Regions from separate parts of the Paraburkholderia sp. JHI2823 genome, predicted to be linked through region 2. Evidence: riboswitches for the same ligand, from Rfam matches in the RefSeq annotation. Region 2 holds a riboswitch; the other holds the start of a gene.
What was found. Region 2 has a riboswitch for thiamine pyrophosphate ahead of VSR34_RS27200 (FAD-dependent oxidoreductase). Riboswitches for the same ligand answer to the same signal wherever they lie in the genome.
Positions count from the first base shown of each region.

Region 1: it holds a riboswitch for thiamine pyrophosphate, as region 2 does, so the genes downstream of both, thiC (phosphomethylpyrimidine synthase ThiC) here and VSR34_RS27200 (FAD-dependent oxidoreductase) in region 2, are expected to answer to the same signal.

Region 1 is NZ_JAYMRY010000001.1:420,504-424,311, forward strand. It holds gene VSR34_RS02025 (EamA family transporter) at 1-461, opposite strand, end outside; gene VSR34_RS02030 (GreA/GreB family elongation factor) at 1,166-1,573, shown strand; TPP riboswitch at 1,660-1,789, shown strand; gene thiC (phosphomethylpyrimidine synthase ThiC) at 1,889-3,808, shown strand, end outside.
Region 2 is NZ_JAYMRY010000031.1:39,344-43,151, forward strand. It holds gene thiE (thiamine phosphate synthase) at 1-72, opposite strand, end outside; gene VSR34_RS27190 (thiazole synthase) at 69-884, opposite strand; gene thiS (sulfur carrier protein ThiS) at 977-1,174, opposite strand; gene VSR34_RS27200 (FAD-dependent oxidoreductase) at 1,230-2,378, opposite strand; TPP riboswitch at 2,618-2,731, opposite strand; gene VSR34_RS27205 (ABC transporter ATP-binding protein/permease) at 3,051-3,808, shown strand, end outside.

The DNA.
Region 1 (3,808 bases), on a different contig from region 2:
GCGACCGCCGCCCACTCGGCCTTCGCAACGCGCCGCCCGGTGACGGCCGAAATCACTGTCGCGAAGAGCGGAACCGTGGCGACCATCACGGCCGCCGTGCCGGTGCCCACGGTCCGCATGCCGTAGGCGAGCATGCCGCTCGACAGCCCTACGAGCAGCGTGCCCACCACGCCCGCGTTGCGCACTTCGATCAGCGTCGGCATGACGGGTCGTCGGCGCATCGCGAAGACGAAGAGACCCACCCCGGCGAGCAGGTTGCGCAGACCGGAAAGCAGGAGCGGCGGGAACGCATCGAGCGCGACTTTCACGCCGAGATACGTCGAGCCCCAGACGAAGTAGACGACGGCAAGCGAGAGCGCGACGCGCCCGCCGCGCGATTGTGGCAGCCGCACACGGCGCACGAGACGCCATGACGCCGCCGCGGCAAGGGAAGCCGCTTCGAGGAACGAACGGAAAGACATGCGCGAAGGCACACGCGGGGGCATCGTCATATCGCCGCGGCGCGTGAAGGAAAGGACCGCGGGCGCCCCGGCATAAAAGCGGCGGGACGGATGAAACTCGACGGCATGGGGCAGGTGCGCAAGGACGCAAAAAAACGGAGTACGAAAGACACCCGAGACGGGCGACCCGCATTATGCAACAAGGTCTGGGGCCGTGGATGCTTTCGGTACGCTTTATGCGCACCGATGTTGACAGACCGCGCCACGAGACAAGGGACGCATCCCAGAGACCTTGGATTCGAACGCCTGCGGGGTCACGTTAGCGAGATCGTGCTACGATGCTCAAATCTTTCGATTAACTTTCAGCCATCTGGCAAGTCATCGCTCACCATGCGGCCGCCCGTTTCGCGCTACCTGTTCGCCCCGCTGCCGCGCACCCAGCGCATGGCGCCGGCGCACGGCCGCGCGGCGCGCATGAAAGCTGCCGTCTGCCTGCCTCTGCGCGCCCGCGCGCCTTCACGCGCCCCGCTCACCGCCGCCCGGCGCCTGTACTGAACTTGCCTCCTTTGCCGCACCGGAGCCGTTCGGGCGGGCTCCGGGCCGAACCGTTGCGCCCCACAGTGCCCCGGCCGTGCCACGGAGGTGCCCAGTGCGCTCCACTGCTCAGTGTCGAGCGCCAGCCCTCCCGACCCGACAACGCTTTCTGATTCGCAAGGAGAACATCCATGACGAAGAAAATCCGCTACCTGACCGAACTCGATGTCGCGCGCCTCGAAAAATGCGCCGCCGAGCCCGGCGCCGCGACTGCCCGCCAAACCATGCTCGACGACGTCCTCGAACACGCCGTGATCGTGGAAGCGCGCGACGTCGCCGCCAATGTCGTCACGATGAATTCGCAGGTGACGCTCGTGAACGAGCGCAGCGGCGAAACGCTCACTTACACCGTCGTTTATCCGCATGACGCCAACGTCGACGCCGGCCGCCTCAACGTGTTCTCGCCCGCAGGCCTTGCGCTGCTCGGCGCGAAGCGCGGCAACACCGTTCACTTCACGACGCCAGGCGGCGCCGTGGAAACGCTGAAGATCGAGCGCATCCTGTTTCAACCCGAGGCCTCGAACGATTTCACGCTGTAAAGTTCGGCGCGCGGCACGCCTCGCCTGGCACAACTCGGGCGAGAAGGCACTTGCCAGATCGTCGCAGCGCGGTGTATCGTTTGGCCTTGCTTACGCGGGGGTCCTGCGTCATGCGCCGCATCGAACGGAAGTCGTGCAGCGTATTTCGCGGGTGAGAAATACCCTTTGAACCTGATCTGGATAATGCCAGCGCAGGGAAGCGTCCGGACTTCGCATCGCTCAACGCCTCACCTCATCACAGCGAAGTCCGTCCACGTTCCGTCTCAACTCCTGCTAAGCCGTTGTTCCCACTTGGCTTTCCCTGGAGAGAGACGCATGAACGCGAATCCGAAGTTCATTTCCGCCAACGCGCACGTCGACGAAGCCGCGATCGCGCCGCTGCCCAATTCCCGCAAGATCTACGTGACGGGTTCGCAGCCCGACATCCGCGTACCGATGCGCGAAATCAGCCAGTCCGATACCCCGACGGGTTTCGGCGGTGAAAAGAACCCGCCGATCTACGTCTACGACACCTCGGGTCCGTACACCGACCCCGAAGCGAAGATCGATATTCGCGCGGGCCTGCCGGCACTGCGCCAGAACTGGATCGAAAAGCGCGGCGACACCGAAGCGCTGCCGGGCCTCTCCTCCGAATACGGCCGCGAGCGCGCCGCCGACCCCGCGACGGCGGAACTGCGCTTTCCGGGCCTGCACCGCACGCCGCGCCGCGCGAAAGCCGGCAAGAACGTCACGCAGATGCACTACGCGCGCCAGGGCATCATCACGCCGGAGATGGAATACATCGCGATTCGCGAAAACCAGCGCCGCGCGGAGTATCTGGAAAGCCTCAAGGCGAGCGGCCCGAACGGCGCGAAGCTCGCGGCGATGATGGGCCGCCAGCATGGGGGCCAGGCGTTCGGCGCCGCGGCCTTCGGCGCCAACGCGCTCAAGGAAATCACGCCCGAATTCGTGCGCGAAGAAGTCGCGCGCGGCCGCGCGATCATCCCCGCGAACATCAACCACCCGGAAAGCGAGCCGATGATCATCGGCCGCAACTTCCTCGTGAAGATCAACGCGAACATCGGCAATTCGGCGGTGACATCGTCGATCGGCGAAGAGGTCGACAAGATGACGTGGGCGATCCGCTGGGGCGGCGACACGGTCATGGATCTCTCGACCGGCAAGCACATTCACGAAACGCGCGAGTGGATCATCCGCAACTCGCCGGTGCCGATCGGCACGGTGCCGATCTATCAGGCGCTCGAAAAGGTCAACGGCAAGGCCGAAGACCTCACGTGGGAGATGTTCCGCGATACGCTCATCGAACAGGCCGAGCAAGGCGTGGACTACTTCACGATCCATGCGGGCGTGCGCCTCCAGTACGTGCCGCTGACCGCGAACCGCATGACGGGCATCGTCTCGCGCGGCGGGTCGATCATGGCCAAGTGGTGCCTCGCTCATCATAAGGAATCCTTCATTTACGAGCATTTCGAAGAGATCTGCGAAATCATGAAGGCCTACGACGTGAGCTTCTCGCTCGGCGACGGCCTGCGTCCCGGCTCGATCTACGACGCCAACGACGAAGCGCAACTCGGCGAGCTCAAGACGCTGGGCGAACTCACGCAGATCGCGTGGAAGCACGACGTGCAGGTGATGATCGAAGGCCCGGGTCACGTGCCGATGCAACTCATCAAGGAAAACATGGACCTGCAGCTGGAATGGTGCGACGAAGCACCCTTCTACACGCTCGGGCCGCTCACCACGGACATCGCGCCGGGCTACGACCACATCACCTCGGGCATTGGCGCGGCGATGATCGGCTGGTTCGGCACGGCCATGCTTTGCTATGTGACGCCGAAGGAACATCTGGGTCTGCCGAACAAGGACGACGTGAAGGAAGGCATCATCACGTACAAGCTCGCGGCGCACGCGGCCGACCTGGCGAAAGGCCATGCGGGGGCACAGGTGCGCGACAACGCGTTGTCGAAGGCGCGCTTCGAGTTCCGCTGGGAAGACCAGTTCAACCTCGGCCTCGATCCGGACAAGGCGCGCGAGTTCCACGACGAAACGCTGCCCAAGGACTCGGCCAAGGTCGCGCACTTCTGCTCGATGTGCGGCCCGCACTTCTGCTCGATGAAGATCACGCAGGACGTGCGCGACTTCGCTGCAAAGCAAGGTGTGAGCGACGACGAGGCCCTGAAGAAAGGCATGGAAGTGAAGGCCGTCGAGTTCATCAAGCAAGGCGCCGAGATCTAT
Region 2 (3,808 bases):
CGCCGTTTCCGTGAGTTCGTCCGCGGGCGGCCAGAACAGCTCTCGGTCCTTCAGTCGCAGCGTATCGGTCATCGCTTGTCTCCATCCTGGTGCCAGAACGGCATGCCGACCACGGGCGTGCTCGCCACTGCGGCCTCGCGCTCGGCCATCGGCCCGGCGAGATACGCAGTGCGACCCGCCTCGACGCCGAGCGCGAATGCGCGTGCCATCGCCGCGGGGTGCGTGGCCTGCGAAACCGCCGTGTTGAGCAGCACGCCGTCGAAGCCCCACTCCATCACCTGACAGGCATGCGAAGGCACGCCGAGTCCCGCATCGACGATCAGCGGCACATCGGGCAGGCGTTCGCGCAGCACGCGCAGGCCGTATGGATTGATCACGCCCTTGCCGGTGCCGATCGGCGCGCCCCACGGCATGAGCGCCTCGCAGCCCGCATCGAGCAGACGGCGGCCGATCACGAGGTCCTCGGTGCAGTACGGCAACACCTTGAAGCCGTCCTTCACGAGCCGCGACGCGGCTTCGATCAGGCCGACCGGATCGGGCTGCAGCGTGTAGTCGTCGCCGATCAGCTCGAGCTTGATCCAGTCGGTTTCGAAGACTTCGCGCGCCATGTGCGCGGTCGTGACCGCCTCGTTGACAGTGAGACAGCCCGCCGTGTTCGGCAGGAGCGGCACGCCTTGGCGCTTGAGCAGGTCGAAGAAGCCCGCCTCGGCGGTGCCCTCGTTCATCTGGCGGCGCAGCGCGACGGTGATCATGCCGGGGCGCGCGGCAGCCATCGAGTCGGCGAGCGACTGCAGTGACGGATAACGCGACGTGCCGAGCAGCACGCGGCTCGCGAAGGTTTCGCCGTAGAGCGTGAATGCGTCGGCGGTGGAAGGGGTGGTCATGGGTAGATGTCCTTGGCGGGGTCGTGAAAGCGCGCTGGCGACCTATGCGACAGGCGGCGCTGCGCGCGACAGGCGGCCGGGCGGAGGGCGGCTCAACCGCCCGCCACGGGGCTCACGACGTCGAGGCGGTCGCCCGCCTGGAGCGCGCGCGCGCCATGCTGGGCACGCGCCACGAAATCGCCGTTCAGCGCAACGGCGAACGGCGGACGCGCGCCGAACGCGGCGAGCGCATCGGCGACGGTCGCGCCCTCGGGCAGCGTGATCGGCTTCTGGTTGATATGAATGTCCATGGCAAATACGTTCTCGAACTGCAGTGTGTTTCTCGCGGCGCGGCCTGGCTGCATGTCAGGCCGGCTCGTGCGCGCCCTGCGCGTGCAACATCTCGCCCCAGCGCGACGCGCGCCGCAGCGATTCGAACGAATCGGCGTCGGTCACGCGTGCGTCGAGCAGCGCTTGAGCGACACGCACGGCTTCGTCGGCGACTTCCGGCGCGATCATGAAACCGTGCCGGTAGAGGCCGTTCACGCGCAGCGTCGCCTTGCTGTCCCAGATGAGCGCCGGGCGGTGGTCGGGCAGCGTCGGGCGGCATTGCGTATTGAGCTCCAGGATGCGCGCCTCGCCGAACGCCGGATGCACCGCGAAGGCCGCGCTCAGCAATTCGAGCGCCGAGCGCACGCTCACGGGCGAGCGGTCCTCGCCTTCGATCTCGGTCGCGCCGATCACGAAGACATCGTTCTCCTTGGGCGCGATATAGAGCGGGTAGCGCGGATGCAGGAGCCGCACGGGGCGCGTGAGCGTGATGCCCGGCGCGTGCACGCGCGCGACTTCGCCGCGAATGCCTCGCAGACCCGGCAGCGCTGCCTTGGCACCCAGCCCGCGGCAGTCGATCGTCACGCGCGCGGACGGCGGGTTCGCCTCGTCGACCGTCGTGTGCCAGTGCGTCTCGACGCCACGCGCAGCGAGACCGGCCGCGAGCGCGGCCAACGCCTGACGATTGTCGAGCTGGCCTTCGCCCGCGAGCAGCCAGCCGCGCGCGAAGCGACCTGCGAGCGCGGGCTCGGCCGCGTCCAGCTGCGCGCCGGCGAGCGCGACGAAGTTCGCGTCGGCGAGCGAGCGTGGCGCGTTGGCGCGCACGCGGCGCTCGAAGAGCGGCGCTTCGGTGCGATCGGCGCTATGCCAGACCACGAGCGTTCCGTTGCGCTGGAAGAACACGGGCTCGGGCAGCTCGGCCAGGATGCGCGGCCAGGATTCGAGCGAGGCGACACCCAGCTCGGTGATCAGCAACTCCGCAACGGCGGCCTCGGCGAGTGGTGCGAGCATGGCGGCCGCGACCCAGGCGGCGGCTTCGCCGCCCTCCGGCCCGCCACGCTCGTAGAGCGCGACGCGATGCCCCTCGCCTGCGAGACGCCAGGCGACGAGCCGGCCGCACAGGCCGCCGCCGAGCACGGCGAAGTCGGGCACGCCGCCCGCGCTGCGTTGATGGGCGCGACTCATGACGACGCTCCGTCGCGCAAGGCGAAAGCGGCGAATATCGGGGAACAAGCAACAGAATAAGCGGTCATCGTATCCTTTCCGTACGGCAAGCAGACGTACCCAAGGACGAAACCGGCTGGCAAGGCCGACCGTGGAGGCTATGCGGCGCAGACGGCCGATACGGAAATCGTACGGAACCGTGCGCCGGTAGCGCAGCCCGGCGGGAATCCTGGCGCCCGTGCAAACGCTGGACGCTCCGGTAAGACTTTCTGGAAACTTCCCGCGCCGGTATTACCCGGATCGGGTGCGAAGGGTCTCTCTCAGCCTCAGTACAGCATGCCCCGCATACCGGTGAAGCACCCCTGTTTCGTCAACGCCGATTAGACCACAAAACGCGCGCGGCCCGCAAACCTCGGCGGAACGGGGCTTCCGCTCTGGCACAATGCCCTCGGCCCGCCAATTTCGCCCCGCAAGCCCGGGCGGTGAGACAATGAGCGCCACGCGACGGCAGCGCCGGCGCGCGCTTTTGTCACTGCTTTCGTCTCCGTATGGGTTCATTAAGTCTCACTTAAGCGGCTGCCGACAGAATCGCTGCGAATATTGCTGCGCGCCGTCGCTGCGAAGCGGCCGCCGCGCGGGGCGCGGCCAACGGCCTAAGCGGGCCACGCGGCCCAGCACAACATCAGGATGCACATGACCAACCAACCTGCCAGCGCCACGCCAGATCAGAACGAGCATCAGAAGATCACCGCATGGAGTCTGATCAAGCCTTACTGGGTCTCCGAGGAACGCTGGGTCGCCTGGGGCCTGCTCGTCGCGATCATCGTGATGAACCTGCTCGTCGTGTGGATCAACGTGCGGCTCAACGGCTGGAGCGCGGAGTTCTACAACGCGCTGCAGGCCAAGGACGTCAAGCGCTTCCCGCCTTTGCTCGTCACTTTCACGGAACTGGCCTTCGGCTTCATCATCCTCGCGGTGTACGGCCGCTATCTGCGCCAGATGCTCGGATTTCGCTGGCGCCAGTGGCTCACCAACCGCTTCCTGAACGAGTGGCTCGGCAAGGGCGCGTTCTATCGCATCGAGCGCGACCGCCTCGCCGACAACCCCGACCAGCGGATCAGCGACGACCTCCAGTCGTTCGCCACGAGCACGCTCTCGCTCACGCTCGACCTGCTCTCTACGGTCGTCACGCTCGTCTCGTTCATCACGATCCTGTGGACCCTCGCCGGCGCGCTCACCGTCACGCTGGGGGGCCACCCTCTCGCGATTCCGGGCTACATGGTCTGGGCCGCCGCACTCTACGCCGTGTTCGGCTCGTTCGTGATCCAGAAGGTCGGCCACCCGCTCGTGTCGATCAACTACCAGCAGCAAAAGGTGGAAGCGGATTTCCGCTTCGGCCTGATCCGCCTGCGCGAAAACGCCGAGCAAATCGCGCTCTACGACGGCATGGA